Linked DNA regions of Aureispira sp. CCB-E. The protein of the gene in region 2 interacts with the protein of the main gene of each other region in a pairwise test. Links are inferred from orthologs where the notes say so. Each region holds a gene or a part of one and is shown on either strand. Other genes may lie near its edges.

The links. The genes of interacting proteins can lie anywhere in the genome.
Region 1: the proteins of ftsZ (region 2) and rlmN interact in binary tests that used the Escherichia coli proteins (3 or more experiments, as listed by UniProt). The link is inferred for Aureispira sp. CCB-E from one-to-one orthologs.

What each region holds. Positions count from the first base shown.
Region 1 is NZ_CP133671.1:849,854-857,742, reverse strand. Bases 2,822-5,626 are described here. They hold rlmN (23S rRNA (adenine(2503)-C(2))-methyltransferase RlmN), read right to left. Parts: upstream 4,845-5,626; coding sequence 3,798-4,844; downstream 2,822-3,797. Other genes in these bases: radC (RadC family protein), read right to left, coding at 4,988-5,626; QP953_RS03365 (ABC transporter permease), read right to left, coding at 2,979-3,791; QP953_RS03370 (M23 family metallopeptidase), read left to right, coding at 2,822-2,877. Outside these bases: QP953_RS03375 (tetratricopeptide repeat protein), read right to left, coding at 1-1,381; more of QP953_RS03370, read left to right, coding at 2,026-2,821; more of radC, read right to left, coding at 5,627-5,695; QP953_RS03350 (CotH kinase family protein), read left to right, coding at 5,946-7,889.
Region 2 is NZ_CP133671.1:6,032,708-6,040,761, forward strand. The notes cover bases 3,188-6,157. They hold ftsZ (cell division protein FtsZ), read right to left. Parts: upstream 5,412-6,157; coding sequence 3,963-5,411; downstream 3,188-3,962. Other genes in these bases: QP953_RS23495 (N-acetylglutamate synthase), read right to left, coding at 3,188-3,450; ftsA (cell division protein FtsA), read right to left, coding at 5,741-6,157. Also shown: QP953_RS23475 (peptidylprolyl isomerase), read right to left, coding at 1-1; QP953_RS23480 (SDR family oxidoreductase), read right to left, coding at 201-1,112; QP953_RS23485 (DUF255 domain-containing protein), read right to left, coding at 1,112-1,723; QP953_RS23490 (UbiX family flavin prenyltransferase), read left to right, coding at 2,051-2,608; more of QP953_RS23495, read right to left, coding at 3,094-3,187; more of ftsA, read right to left, coding at 6,158-7,054; QP953_RS23510 (cell division protein FtsQ/DivIB), read right to left, coding at 7,465-8,054. UniProt on the Escherichia coli protein: Essential cell division protein that forms a contractile ring structure (Z ring) at the future cell division site. The regulation of the ring assembly controls the timing and the location of cell division.

The DNA of each region.
Region 1 (7,889 bases), 5.2 Mb from region 2 along the record:
CTACAATCAACATACTATCCTTGTCTTCTTTTATAGCAACATATTTGGCAACACCTTCCAACCTACGTTTGTACATTTCGGTTGAAGCATAGCGTTCATCACTTTTGTCCATTGCTTGCATCGTCGTATCATAGTAAGCATAAGACTTCACGAAATCATCTTTTTCATAAAATAGTTCTGCCAATAACAAGGCTCCCTCAACACGTTGTGTATTTGAAGCACTGTAATTTAAGGACTGTTGTAATGCCAAAATTCCTTCTTCTTTATTCCCTGATTTTAATTTAATCTTGGCAAGGGCAAAATAAATTTGATCTTTATATTCTTCATTCTTTGAATCACGCAACATACGTTTTAAGGCTATTTCTGGATCGACTACTTTTTTGCCAGAGGCAGAAGCAGCATTCATAGCCATATTCAAACGAGCATTAAACTCCATTTCATAACTAGGGCGTAAACGCAATATTTTATGGAAATTTTCCATCGCCAGTTGGTTGTTATTTTGCATTTGATACAACTGCCCCAAGATATATACATAACGATTTTTGATGGTCTTCTTTTTGGTTCCCTTAACAGCAGCTTCCAAGGGTTCAATTGCTTTTACATACTCTTTTTGAACAATCCAATTATAAGCACTTACAGCGTGAACTTCTGAGCGCAATTTTTTAGGAACTTTTTTATCGTTCTCTAATTGACGCAAATAGAACCCTGCATCATCATATTGTCCTAGCTCAATATAAGTTTTCGCTAACCAAAGCATTGATTGATAACGTACAGGGCGGTGTTTCAAACCATATTTGATTGGTTTTTCTTCTTCCTCATCATCAGAGTTACCGTTAGGCTTTTTCTTGCCTTTTGTACTTTTTTTCTTTTTGCGTTTCTTTTTCTTGCGTTTCTTGCGCTTTTTTCCTCTACGTTTTTTCTTCTTTTTTTTCTTTTTGAGTTTCTCTAATTCTCTTTCTACATTTTCTGGATGATATTTGTCTACAACATATTTGAAGGTATTGGCAGCTCGTTCATATTCTTTTTGTAAAAACTCTGCCTGCCCCATCAAATGGTAGCTATCATCTGTCCAATTACCAATTTCATGCAACTTAATATTTCGAGCACATTTTGTAATCGCCTCATCCAATGGTTGTTTTACTGCATTAACATCTGTGACAGCAGCATAAGGATACATCTCTAATAATTTATTGTAATTATCCTTATGTTGGCTATTTAGCGTACTAAAACTCTCTTCAACACGTAAGTTGGCATTATAATAGGCATTATACCGACCAGTTAAATTATGATAAGGTTTGGTAGCTAAATTCTGCTTAGCACATCCTGCCAATAGAATGATGGTGAGGCTGATACTACCAAAGAATAGAAATAGACTTTTCATGCAATGAATCGTTTTGCTTTTGTAATGATGGGTCAATGCGTTTGTCGCTTGTAATTTGTCTTTTGATTAATAACGATGATCATCAATAAAGTTGTATGGTTTGCTCTGCTGATTTTTTCTTTATCTGCATCATTGTTAATCAAAAATAAAAAGTTTCATCAACTTTTATCTCTTCTATTCATACAACTGTTTTGTATTTTGTTATATACATCAACAGAATAGCCTAATTTAGAAATAGCTATCGTCTTATTACCTTTGATATCGACAAAATATTACGATCCCAAATGATCAAAGGATATATATTTGTTGTAGACATAAAACAAGCACATACTATCTACAAAAATACGCTCTTTATTTAACTTTTGCTGCTTTGTTCTTATTTTTTAACGAAAGAGTAAGAGTTTATGTGATAATTCCCCCTATTCTTTTTGTACTTTTGCCATCCGTATATAAAATTTAAAGGGGTAGATGTAGAATTGCAGATATCGATGCATTTTATAGTTTCCTCTCTATTCATAAAGTTTAGTGGTCTGTTGATTAACTAATATGCCTCTTTATAAAAGAGTTTTAAGCAGACGATTGATTTATAATAACGTAAAACAACAAGCTTTTAGTTAAGAAGTTGTTCAAAATAAAAAATTCTCATGTTTAAGTGGATTGATGGTAAGTACCGTCTGGTTTTAATGAACGATGAAACCTTTCAAGAAGAGCGTTCTTTTCGCTTGCTTCCATTTAATGTTGCTGCAACTGTTGGAGCAATTATTATGACTGTAAGTCTAGTCACTATTTTACTTTTAGTTTTGACACCATTAGGTCGAATTGTGCCAGAAAGAAGCAATCAAAATATTCGTTCTCAAATTAGTCAAATCTATGTTCAAATTGATTCTCTAGAACAAGCGATTGATGATAGGGATGCTTTCATTTTGAAAGTGAAAGATTTAGTCTATGAAAAATTTGAATACGAGGATAGTGTTGAAGACCCTGCCAATAAAAAAACGGGGCAAAATGTAGAAGTACCTCAAAAATCAGATGAGCTAAAAGCACTAATGGAAAGTGTAGATAACGAGGCGGAACTTGGCAATTTGATTGAAAATACCTTGCAAGCAGACGCTGATATCAGCAATATGATTTTTATGGCTCCAATCAAAGGGATGGTTTCAGATACTTTTGCTCCTAGTCGTGGTCATTATGGAACGGACATCATTGCCCCCAAAGGCGCTGTTATCAAAGCAACTCAAAAAGGAACCGTCATTGTTGCAACTTGGTCGGCAGAAACAGGTCATATGTTAGCCATTCAACACGATAACAATGTGGTTTCATTTTACAAACACAATTCTTCTTTACTAAAAAAAGCAGGCGATATTATTGATGCAGGGGAAGGGATTGCTATTATTGGAAATACAGGCGAAATGACGGAAGGACCGCACCTTCACTTTGAGATGTGGTTTAATGGTCAACCTATCAACGCCGAGCGTTATATTGATTTTAAGAATTAATAATAACGATATATAGTCAATCTTTCGTTGATTTTTTAGTTTGGTTTTAATAATCAAGCTAAAAAATCAACAAACTCATACCATTTGTAGTGGTACAACGATTACAAATCCCTAGACATAAATACTCGATAAGCAATCAACAAAAACAAACCTGTATAAGCAATTGTGATTCCTGTCGCTAGATCGTAAGGCAATATAATATTTGCAATATCTTGATCAAAAGAAGGCAGTTTTTTAGCCATATAAAATGGTACCACATCCCAAGCCGCACTTCCTGGAAAGTAGCTTCCCCAATAAAGGTTATCTAATAGATTTAGAAACACTAAATAACGAATAATACGCTCTATAATAAGGACATAAGCAAAAAATATGATCATTGCCAAACCACTGCGCTTAAAGATAACAGCTAACATTAGAGCAAAGCTCATATAAAACATATTTTGCACAAAGAAACGCCAAATGGCATCTATTTCATGCCCCCAAGGACTACCATAGCCGCCTGCTAACCAACCAAAAATAAATGCAACAATAGCCATATAGATTGTCGCTACAAACGCTAGAAGTGTCATCATAATAATCTTTCCCAATAGAAAAGATCGACGCTCCATACCTGTAATTAGATTTTGGCGCATGGTCTTGAAACTATGCTCTGAGGTGATCATCCAGATAGAAATGTAAATCAACAGAAAAAACGTCAACCAACTTGCCCAATAAGATACGGTATCCCAAATATTCGGAAAAATATAAAACGACTGTATAATAGCCATTTCAGAGCCACCACCTGCCGATGGTTTTATCATTGATTTTATGGTTAAGTATAACAACGGCAACAAAACAAAGTACATTCCTGCTGCTATCTTAAAAGCACGATTGGGAGCTAATTTTTTCCACTCTAATTGTAATAAGTGTATCATTGATTTTTATTCTTTGTTGGCTAATTGACCACAAGCAGCATCAATATCTTTTCCACGAGATCGACGCAAAGTAATGGCAACTCCATTTTTTCTCAAGAATTGAGCAAATTGCTCCATTTTATCTTCTCCTGCCTTCGTAAAGTCAACACCACTTACGGGATTGTATTCTATGACGTTAACTTTTACGGTAGGTACTTGTCGACACAACTTCAACATTTTTTTAGCATCGTCAAGGGTATCATTAAATCCATCAAAAGCAATATACTCAAAAGTTATTTTACTATCTTTTGTTTTATTATAAAAATAACGCAATGCCTCTGTCAATGTCTTCAAATTATTACTCTCATTGATCGCCATAATTGAATTCCTTTTTTCATCATCGGCTGCGTGTAGAGACAACGCTAAATTAACTCTTGTTCCATCATCGGCTAATTTTTTAATCATTTTAGCAATGCCTGCTGTACTTATCGTGATTCTGCGAGGTGCCATGTTCAACCCAGCTTCTGAAGTCAACATTGCTACACTTCTCATCACTGGTTTATAAGCCAACAAAGGCTCTCCCATTCCCATGTATACCACATTTGTAATCGGGTGGTTATAATGTGCTTGGCATTTTACATTGACCTTTACCACTTGATCATAAATCTCTGCTGCTGTCAAATTTCTCAACCGATCCATTTGACCTGTTGCACAAAACTTGCAAGCTAAACTACATCCTACTTGCGATGAGATACAAACCGTGTATCGATCTTGTGCAGGAACTGGAATTAATACAGACTCTACCAAATGACCATCGTGTAGCTTGAATCGACACTTGATGGTACCATCAGCACTTACTTGAGATAGATCTTCTGTAATAGGCAAAATGACAAAAGCTTCTTTCAAACTCTCTCTCAACTTCTTAGAGAGATTTGTCATATCGTCAAATGAATAGGCACTTTTTTTCCATAGCCATTCGTATACTTGCTTGGCTCTAAACTTAGACTCTCCTATTCCGACAAAAAAACGAACTAAGTCTTCTAGGCTTAATTCTCTTATATCTTTCTTTTCCATTTTATTGTATTAATTCCTCTTGCAATTCACTTCAGTTGCAAAGGTACGATATTATTATTAATAGATGTAGGTTATAAATAGTTTCCTATGATTCAAAAAATGCCTACAATTCCCTTTTACTCCAATCACATGAGCCACAAACTTTATATTAAACCTTCATCTGCTAGACTTGTATAAGAATTGCCTGCAATAATGAGATGATCCAAAACTGTAATATCTAAATATTGTCCTGCTTCCTTAATTTTCTTTGTAATCGAAATATCAGCCTTGCTAGGATTCAAGTTATCAGAAGGGTGGTTATGCCCTAAGATAATACTGGCGACCAATGGATTGGCAACCACAGCACGGTATATTTTTTTGACATCAACAACAGTTCCAGCTACCCCTCCTACGCTAATGTAAATCCGGTCGATGACTCGATTCGCTTGATTAAGTAATAAAACAACAAACTCCTCGTGCGGCAAATCCATTAAGTCTGCCACTAAAACCTTGTATGCATCTGCACTTTGAGTAATCTTAGGTTTTTGAACCAAAGGAGTAGCTTGGCGACGGATTCCCAATTCTAAGGCAGCAGAAATTGTAATTGCCTTAGCAGGACCAATCCCTTTAAAACCTTGTAACTCTTCAATGCTTCGCTTGCCCAATTCATTGAGATTGTTATTCGTAGAGTTTAAAATGCGCTGCGCCAAGCCAACAGCCGACTCTGACGCCGAACCTGAACCTAATAAAATAGCTATCAGTTCTGCATTTGACAAATGCTTTCGACCACGTTGCAACATTTTTTCTCTAGGTCGATCTTCTAAGGCCCATGATTTAATAGAGGTAAATTCGGTTGAGTTGGGATATGCCATAGTTTTTTAATTTCAATCGCAGGCTCTTATAGTCAATTAATCAAGAAACAAGCCTAATACTCAATTTAATCTTGACAATCGATTAGAACCTATCCATAGTTTTAATAAATCTTAGTATTTTTACATGTTTTAGGAAAACTCCTTCTACGGCAAGAATCAGCAAAATGTTTGAAAAAGCACTAAACATTTTATACCAGAAAGATGATAGAGTCTAAAGACTCTAAAAAAAATGAACTAGTTGAACAGAAAAATGAAAACATTCTACTTATTGTTAATTGGCTTCTTAAGCAGCTCCCTATTACAAGGGCAAGATACTTTGTTATTACAAGCAACCCCCAAAGCAGGTTTTTATAAAACAGGAATGGCTGTTGAGTTAAAAGCAAGCAATCCTTCTGCTACTATTTATTATACAACAAATGGTAATCGCCCAAGTCTACAGTCCAAACGTTATCAAGGACCTATACTGGTAGATTCTACTGCTGTTATCAAAGCATTGGCAGTTAATAATGACAAAAAAAGTGTTGTAATCACAAACAGCTATTTTATCGGGGAAGATTCCATCTCATTGCCTGTTTTATCACTTTCAATCCAACCCTACGTCCTCTTTGATCCTGTCAAAGGGCTCTTCAAACGTGGTCCCAAAGCTTCTCCTCGTTTCCCGCATAAGGGAGCCAATTATTACTCTAGAAAAGAATATCCTTGTTATATCGAAATTTTTGAAACCGATAAGGAGCGCGTTTTTGAAGGAGATCTTGGCTTCAAAATATTTGGAGGTATGAGTCGCATTTTTCCTCAAAAGTCCTTTTCGCTATATGCTAGCAAATCTAGATATGGCAATAAATATATTCGCCATCGTATCTTTCCAGAAAAAAAACAAAAAAAATACAAACGATTGGTGTTGCGCAATTCTGGTAGTGATTTTGGGGAGACTCACTTTAGAGATGCTTTAATTACTAGTTTTGGAAAAGATATTGGCTTAGAGGTACAAGCTTATCGCCCCGCCATTGTTTTTATTAATGGGGAATATTGGGGCATTTATAACTTTCGAGAAAAATTGACTCGGCATTATCTAGTAGAGAATTTTGGGTATCACAAAGATAGTGTCAACTTGGTCGAACATCGCAAAAGTGTGCAAGCAGGTAGTAGAAAAACGTATGATGCCATGCGCTTGTTTATGCGTAATAATAGCTTGGCAAGCCAAGAAAATTTTGATTATATCAATACCCAAATGGATGTAGAAAATTTCATGGAATATGAAATCCTTCAAATTTATATCGATAACCAAGATGCTGGTGGAAACATCAAGTTTTGGCGACCGATGAAAGAAGGAGGGCGTTGGCGTTGGATTTTGTTTGACACAGATTTTGGACTAGGACACTACGGTCGCTATGGCTTCCGAAACAATAGCTTAGCATTTCATACGCGCCCAGATGGTCCAGGGTGGCCCAATCCACCTTGGAGTACTTTAAATTTGCGTTCGCTTCTACAAAACAAGAATTTCCAAGCACAGTTTGTCTCTAGGTTTTTGGATCGTTTAAACACCACTTTTGATTCTACCAGTATTATTCCTAGAATTGATGAAATGGCTGCTGTGATTCTTCCCGAATTACCTAGACATTGGAAGCGTTGGGACCTAACATCCAAACGTTGGTACAAGGAAGTAGACCGCATGAAAGAATTTGTCAAAAAACGCCCAGAATATATGCGGGCGTTTTTGCGAGAACGTTTTCCACAATATGGTAGAGATGTCGTTTTTAAGGTTCAAATAGACAGTTGTGGTACCGTTGAATTAAATGAAGTTGTTGATGTACAACATCAATTCAGAGGCATTTATTTCCAGAAACTTCCTGTTACAGTAAAGGCAAAGCCTTATTTTGGTTGCCAATTTTCTCATTGGGAAATGGATAATGAACGCATGGATGGAAAAGAATTGAACATTCGATTTTCCGATACATTACATACGCTAAAAGCCATTTTTATCAAAGGAGAACATCCTGCTGTACAACAAATGATTATCAATGAAATAAGTTGTGCTGATACGGCTTCAGGTGATTGGATTGAATTTTACAATGACTCAGACAATGATTTGGATATTACAGGTTGGAACATTGTAAGCACGAACAATGACGTTTTTGTTTTTCCTTCTGCAACAATCAAAGCAAAAGATTACATTGTTGTTTGCAAAGATGAAAAA
Region 2 (8,054 bases):
TCTTCTACGTTATAGATATTAGTAGTTCGTTAAAAAATAAAACGTCCACTAATTATATGGTTTTAGTAGACGGTTAAAAATAAAATACAATGATAGTGTTTTTATCCTAATAACGAAAAAAAGCATTCCACAGCTTGCTAAAAAACTAAAATACGCTGCTGCTACGTAGTTTCAACGGAGTAATGAATAGAAGTCATTATTTATGAACTACTCTTGAGAGAGGATAATTGTTCATCAAGGCTTGGAACCTTATAACCCAATATTTCATTGGCCAATGAGCTATCTAGACTCACATCTGGTGGTCGTGCAGGGATCAAATCAAGCTCTTTTTGCATTGTTGGTACAATTAATTGCTTGTCTAACGCAAAATGTTCTGCCATTTTCAAAGCAAAATCATATCTAGAACAAGACTCCCCACCTCCTAGATGAAACAAGCGTTCTTTTTCGTGCTGTTGCTGATTGGTATCCCAAGCATATACCATTAGTTTTTCCAAGCCCATACTTGCCGTTGTCGCACCAACCATTGTTCTATATTCATCTACAAAGCCTCTAATTTCTTCTCCTGCTTGTAATTTTTCAAGGGTTTGTGTATAAAAATTACTGGCATAACTCGGTGTTGTTCCAAACATCAATGGCAAGCGAGCAACAAAAACATGCTCAAAGTCTTCTAACACACTTTCTTCTGCCATTTGTTTTTGCAAACCATATTGAGACAATGGGTAAGAAAAGTCATCTTCGGAATAAGGAGCTGAGTTGCCATTAAAGACCAAATCTGTAGAAGAAAAAATCATTGGAATATTTGCCCGTTGAGTTGCTTCAGCTATAGCTACGGTGGTATACACATTAATGTGATGGCTTAATGCAGGATGTTGCTCACAAAATGCAGGGTTGGCGATTGCTGCCAAATGAACAACTATATCTGGTTTTTCTCGATCAATCAATTTAGAAATCTCTGGAGTATCTAAAAGATTAATTTTTGTCCAATTAATTTTTAAACCTGTAGGTTGGTTTCGAAAATACGTTCCTACTAAGTCATACTTGGAAGCAAATTGTTGGCAAAAATTAAAGCCTAAAAACCCAGATGCCCCCGTTAAAAGAACCTTTTTGGTCATTAGTGTTTGGTGTTATTGGTGGTAGGAGCAACCATTTTTTGAGGGCTTTTATATGCTTTTTGAAAATCAGCCCAAGGTGTTTTGGTATAATGCTCTTCAGCTAAATAGTGCATAATCATATCAAACGTAGGGATATCCAAATAACCTGGAATACGCTGTAGTAGTTGAAAATCTTCGTTCAAAAATACAACTGTTGGATAGCTCATCTTTCCAGCGAGCAAGGCTGCTGCTAATTCGTGGTAGCCTCTACGCCCATTGGCAACATATTTAAATGTCTTGCCATCAAAGGTAATCGATTCTTTTTGCTCTGCATCAAATTTAACAGGATAAAAATGCTCGTTTAGGTAAGAAGAAACCATTGGTTTTTCAAATGTTTCCTTGTCCATTTTTTTGCACCAACCACACCAATCTGTATAAATATCGACGAATATTTTTTTAGGTGTCTTGCCTGCAGCTTTAGCTGCTTGCGCTGCGGCAACGGCTTCTTCCCATGTCATCCACCGCACATTCTTTCCATCAATATGGCCTGCCGTATTATGGGGAGCTGTCGTAAAGGCGTAGGCTGCCATAAAAAAAGAAAAGGTCAATACACCCAGTAAAATCTTTTTCATATCTCGCTAGTTTTGTAAAACTTTATTTGCTAATTCAAGAACTTTCATGAGAGAACCACCTGTCACGAAATAATCAAGTTTTAAGTTATTCTATATTCGATTAGTCGTTCGTTGATTTTTTTGAACGATTACTTAAGTTCATGCTAATAAAACTCTATTTCTTATCAGAAGTTACTTATTTTCCTACCTTTAAGATTTATTTATTAATCTTTTAAGAAAAGTTTTAGTGTAGTAAATTTACTTAAAATTTTTCCTAAAAATGAACTAAGATCAATAATTGCTGTATTCATAATAGAATTCAAAAACGATTCCAAAAATAATAAAAAAATGAAGAAAATAGTAATTGCGGTTGGTGGGTCTAGTGGTTCTATCTATACAAAAGTTCTGTTAGACAAACTAGTAACACTCCAAGACCAGTTAGAAAAAGTCGGTATTGTTATGAGTGATAATGCCAAATTAAATTGGAAATTAGAGCTTGAAAATACTAATTATGATGCATATCCGTTTGATTTTTATACCAAGAATGATTTCTTTGCTCCCTTTGCTTCTGGTTCTGCCAAATACGATACTATGATTGTCTGTCCTTGCTCAATGGGTTTATTGGCAAGAATCGCTACAGGAGTCTCTAACGACCTTACTACACGTGCTGCTGATGTTATTTTAAAAGAAAGAAGGCGCTTGATTCTTGTTCCTAGGGATACTCCTTTTAGTCTTATTCACATTAACAATATGAAGACTATCACAGAGGCAGGTGGGATTATTTGCCCTGCAATTCCTTCTTTTTATAGCAAACCTACTACATTAGAAGAAGTAGCTGCAACAGTGGTTGATCGAATCTTAGATTTGGCAGGTTTTGAAATTGAAAGCTACCGTTGGGCAGAATAAAGGCACTTATTTTTAAGGTAGGTTAAAGTCTCGTTAAAGATTATCAATATCCCTATTATTCATTCTTTTTTTAATTTTTGATACTGTGCAACCCTTAGATTTCTTTGAAGAAACTTCAAAACACACTACTTATAAAACACTTCAAGTTTTTTTAATTTTCATCAATGCTGTGTTTTACATTACAATCCCTACTATGATTATGCTAATAGAACATTCGGTTAGCTTTGATACTTTAGTTCTAGTTCCCGTCCTAATCGTTATCTTCACCATTTATACTTTTACTGCTTCTACATTCGTTCATGCCGCACTAAGCCTTTTATTTTATATATTATCTACTACCTTTCGCCTTTTGAAGTGCCCCCTTCTTTCTAATTTATTCAAGGCTTTTAGAGCAAGATTAAATGTTATTGTGCTTAGTCTATGCACTAATTTGCTCTTTTTAGTCTGGTATTTACAATACATCCATTTTATTGGCTAATTAGTACCTACCCCATCGAAACAACTTCCTCTACAATAGACATTCCTTCTGATTGATCGCCATTGGTCCAACGCCACTTTTCAAACAATCGAATTCTACCATTCGAGCGCATTTCAGGAGTCGATTCACAATAACCCGTCATCAATTCTCCTTTAACACTGACGTGTTGATAATGAAATTGTAATTTGCCATTTTCTAGAACCTTGCCCGTAATAGTTCCTATTTCGATTCCACCTCCTTCATAAGTCCCCCAAACAACATTTCCTCGTTGGCGATAATAAAAGGTTGTTGCATTCGTCACATGACCATTATCATCATTGACAATTGCCTTAAAAATTTTGTTATTATAATTAAATGTTGCCATACATTATTATAAATCATCCACTATTTTCACCTTGCTTGCCCTTCAACCAATATCCTCAAATTGCAACTTAACACTTGTCTAAATACAAAAATCAGTTACCCTAAAGCTACCGTCAAAGAACAACAAACAAAATACACACGACTAATTATTAAGCATGAACTTATGCTCAAATAAATTAAGCATTTAGAACAAATTATGTAAAAACACCTCTATTTTTTAGGTCTATTTACTCAAATAAGATTTATTGGAGGTCTATCAGTATGTATTTAGCGGACTGTTGTTATTAAAAATAAACTACTAATCAATAAATTGAATTGTTGGAAGCCATACCTTAATAGCATTAGGTATGCTATAGGCACCCAAGATAGTATTTTTTTAACATTTTCTTAATATTTAACTAAAGTTAGATTGCATTCTATAAAAAGAAAGAATCCATCCTAAATTTAAAATTCAAGATGGATCTTTATTAATATATTGCATTTGCCCTTGAGCAAGGACATTGTTGTCTAAAACTAGTCTACATTATCGTGCAAAAAAGAGTTATTATCCTTTACTTCAGGTTCATCATCGTCAGAAATTGTCCATTGAGACACATTCGAATCAGAAGAATGCTCAACATTATCTAGTGCAATACCTTTGCGGAGGTAAGCAGGTTGATTTTCAAGTTCATTCAACACTTCAGGATTATTTAGTTTTACGCTCAAATTTTTGAGACGTTGTCTACGTTCTTCCAAAGTTTCTGATTTTTCGACAACTTTAGGTTCTTCTTTTTGGGTGTCAGGCTTTACAAATGGCTCTTTTTCGATAGAGTATTTAGGCTTGTCACTACTTTGTTTTTTTTTACTAAAGTTAAATTCAATAGATCCATGATCCGAATCCAAATCTTTGTTAAAAAAAGATCCCGATGTTGATTTTTTGGTAGTTGGTTCGTCATCGTCCAAAGCCACGCGAACTTTCTTTTCGACAGGACGCTCTTCTCTTGCCGTCATTTTCTTGGCATCTTGACCTGTTTCAAAGCCTGTAGCAATTACAGTAACTGAAATTTGTTCTCCCAAACTTTCGTCAAAACAGTTTCCCCAAATAAGGTCTGTTCCATACCCAGCCTCTTCTTGTACATATTCTGTAATTTCGAAAACCTCATCCATGGTTACTTCCTTGGTACCAGAAGTAATATTTAACAAAATGTGTTGTGCTCCTTTGATGTCATTGTCTTCCAATAAAGGAGATTGCAAAGCAGCTTCTACAGCACGAATAGCACGATCGTCGCCCTCTGTGGTTGCCGTACCCATTACCGCTACTCCAGAGTCACGCATAACAGTATTGACATCTTCAAAGTCAACGTTTACATAACCAGGTACTGTAATAATTTCGGCAATACCTTTGGCTGCTGTCATCAAGATATCATCTGCTTTAGAGAAAGCTTCGCTAAGGTTTAAATTGCCATAAATTTTACGCAATTTATCATTAGAAATAACGATTAACGTATCAACATTTTTCTTCAATTCTGCCAAACCTTCCATGGCTTGTTTCATACGTCGACGCCCTTCAAAAGTAAAGGGTACAGTTACAATTCCTACGGTTAGGATATCCAATTCTTGAGCAGCTTTTGCGATGACGGGAGCCGCACCTGTTCCTGTTCCTCCCCCCATTCCTGCGGTTACAAACAACATTTTGGTACCATCACTAAAGTATTGCTTTACTTCATCCAAAGATTCGATACAAGACTCTCTACCAATACCCGGTTTAGAGCCTGCTCCACGACCTTCTGTAAGGGTAGGTCCCAACTGAATTTTGTTAACCACTGCACTAAGATTCATTGCTTGGTTATCGGTATTACAAATTGCAAAATCAACTCCTACGATTTTCTTCTCGTACATATAGTTGACTGCATTGCTACCACCACCACCAACACCAATTACTTTGATTATTGGGTTTGAATCATCTGGTATATCGAATTTCATACTATTTCCTTTATGTTACAAGTTCGAGGGCTTCCGCCAAATACGGATCATGGGGACAAACCCTCTCCGCTTTTAATTTCTTTTAACAATTTATTGAATAACTAGTTTTGCCAAGCAATAAAATGTCATTCAACAACCATTAAATAAGGCTATTTTTGATTATTACAAACTAGCCAACTACAAATATAAAAATTCTTTGACAGAATTTTCAATTAAAGAATCAAGAATTCTTATAGACATTACCATGAATTAACCTCTAAGCTCAGAAAATAGCTTTTTAGAACCTTTTTCTAACGGCGTTTCGTGATAATGTCTTTTAAACAATCGATTTAAAGGTCCCCGTCTGGTTCTGCTTCAAACCATTCTTTGGTACGTTTGAAGATTTTTTCATACCACTTGTTCCCTTCCTCTATTTCAACAGTTTGTTTGCTGTGTGTAGCAGGAACCGCATTAGAACTGTAGTTTGAATCGGCTTCGTATTGACGACCTCTTTGTAATTCTTCAAATCCATTTAGAATCAAGCCGATGCTTGTTGCATAAATTGGGCTTGTAATTTCTTTGTCATATCCATGTGCCAAATGCTCTGTAGGGATTCCCATACGAGCAGACATTCCTGTGTGCAACTCTACCAAATCCGTGATATTGCGCAACAAGGCACCACCCCCTGTCAAAACAATTCCACCAATCAACTTACGCTCGTACCCTGAACGACGAATTTCCCAATAAATCAAATCCAAAATTTCTTCCACACGTGCTTGAATAATGCGTGCCAAGTTAATTTCAGAGATTTCTTTGTGCGAACGTCCTCTTAGACCAGGAATCGTAATAATTCTATTTTCAGTCAAGGCATTGGCCATAGCAGCACCAAATTTCACTTTCAACTTCTCGGCTTGTTGCCCCATAACGTTACACCCCTCTTTAATATCTTTGGTAATGATATTTCCTCCCAAAGGCACTACAGCAGTATGGCGGATGATTCCCTCATGGAAAATCGCTAAGTCGGTTGTTCCTCCTCCTATATCAACCAAAGCAACCCCCGCTTCCATTTCTTCTGCGCTTAACACAGAAGCAGAAGAAGCAATTGGTTCCAATGCCAAAGATGCCATTTCTAGACCTGCTTTCTGAACACATTTAGCAATGTTCTTTGTAGCTGTAGTTTGCCCAGTAATAATATGGAAATTTGCTTCCAAACGAATTCCTGACATACCAATAGGGTCCACAATACCTTGCTCGTTGTCTACGATATATTCTTGAGGGATTACGTGAATGATTTTATCACCTGGAGGCAAGACCAACTTGTACATATCCGAGATCAAATCATCTATATCATCTTGCGAAATTTCATCGTGCAAACTGTGTCTTGTCAAGATACCTCTATGCTGAAGACTCTTGATGTGTTGTCCAGCTATACCGACATTTACCACACCTATTTCGACACCTGAGCGACGCTCTGCTTCTGCTATAGCATCTGAAATCGCCTTTACTGTTTTTTCAATATTAGATACAACACCTCTTAGAACACCCACTGATTCTACTTTACCAGTTCCCAATATTTCTAATTTTCCGTGCTTATCCTTGCGCCCTACCATAGCGCAAATCTTTGTAGTTCCGATGTCTAAAGCGACAACAATTTGGTTTTCCATAATAATCCGCAATTTATTTAATTCTTTATGTTATAGTTTATAGCTTACTAACTTAGTCCATAAATGAAGAACGACTATATTCATACTAATTGGGTAATTTATTGATACAGTATGTTTTTAGTTCCCATTACTAGTAAGAATATCTTGTGTAGTTGATAAAACATGAAAATGTATTTCACATTTAGCTAACAATCAACTACACAGCACTTACAAAGTAATTTAATACGACTATTGAACTATAGTAAGCTATTGATAGTAGTTTGCTTATTCTTTATCCTTTTGATTCAAGGTCAAAACCTTTCGCTAAAACTAAAAAATTAGCAAACTAAATTGATGTTATTAACTAGTTGATTCCTAAAGGCAATTAATTCGTGCAATTCCCTTAGGTTCTTTTATCTCTTGTTGTTTAACTAACGTTTCTTGGCAACTACTTGCCCCTTGAAAGCCAAGTTGATGCTCTTGTATTTGTTCCATCCTTCTACAGGCAATCCATCTTGATAAAAAACCTCTAAACGATGAAATTTGTCTTCAATATCTTCATTAGGAGCCCCAAATTTTATTTCATGGTCACCTAATTTTGGTATTAAGGTTGCTTCTCCACTGTGATCAATATGGATTTGCTCCAATTGTGCCTTCCAAAAGTCATTGCCATTGATAAATTTGATTAACTCAAACACCCGATTTAACCGATGATGAGGAATATTCAAATAATTATCATTATAATGACCAATTTTTCCTGTTACAACCATTACTCTAGCAGTAAACTTAGGAGATGTCCGAACACGCTCTCCATCTTCATCCAAATAATAGCTTGGATCTTCTTCATCCATAATTCGAGCAATTGGAATCCGTTGTTCAACTGTAATATGAACTTTGTTTAGAGCATCAATATAAACATCGGCATCTTTGATAAAAATATCCGATTCCAAGACCTCTTCTATTTCCTTTAGATCAATCAACTCCAAGGGTTGTCCAACTATTGCATGCCTAAATTCTCTGA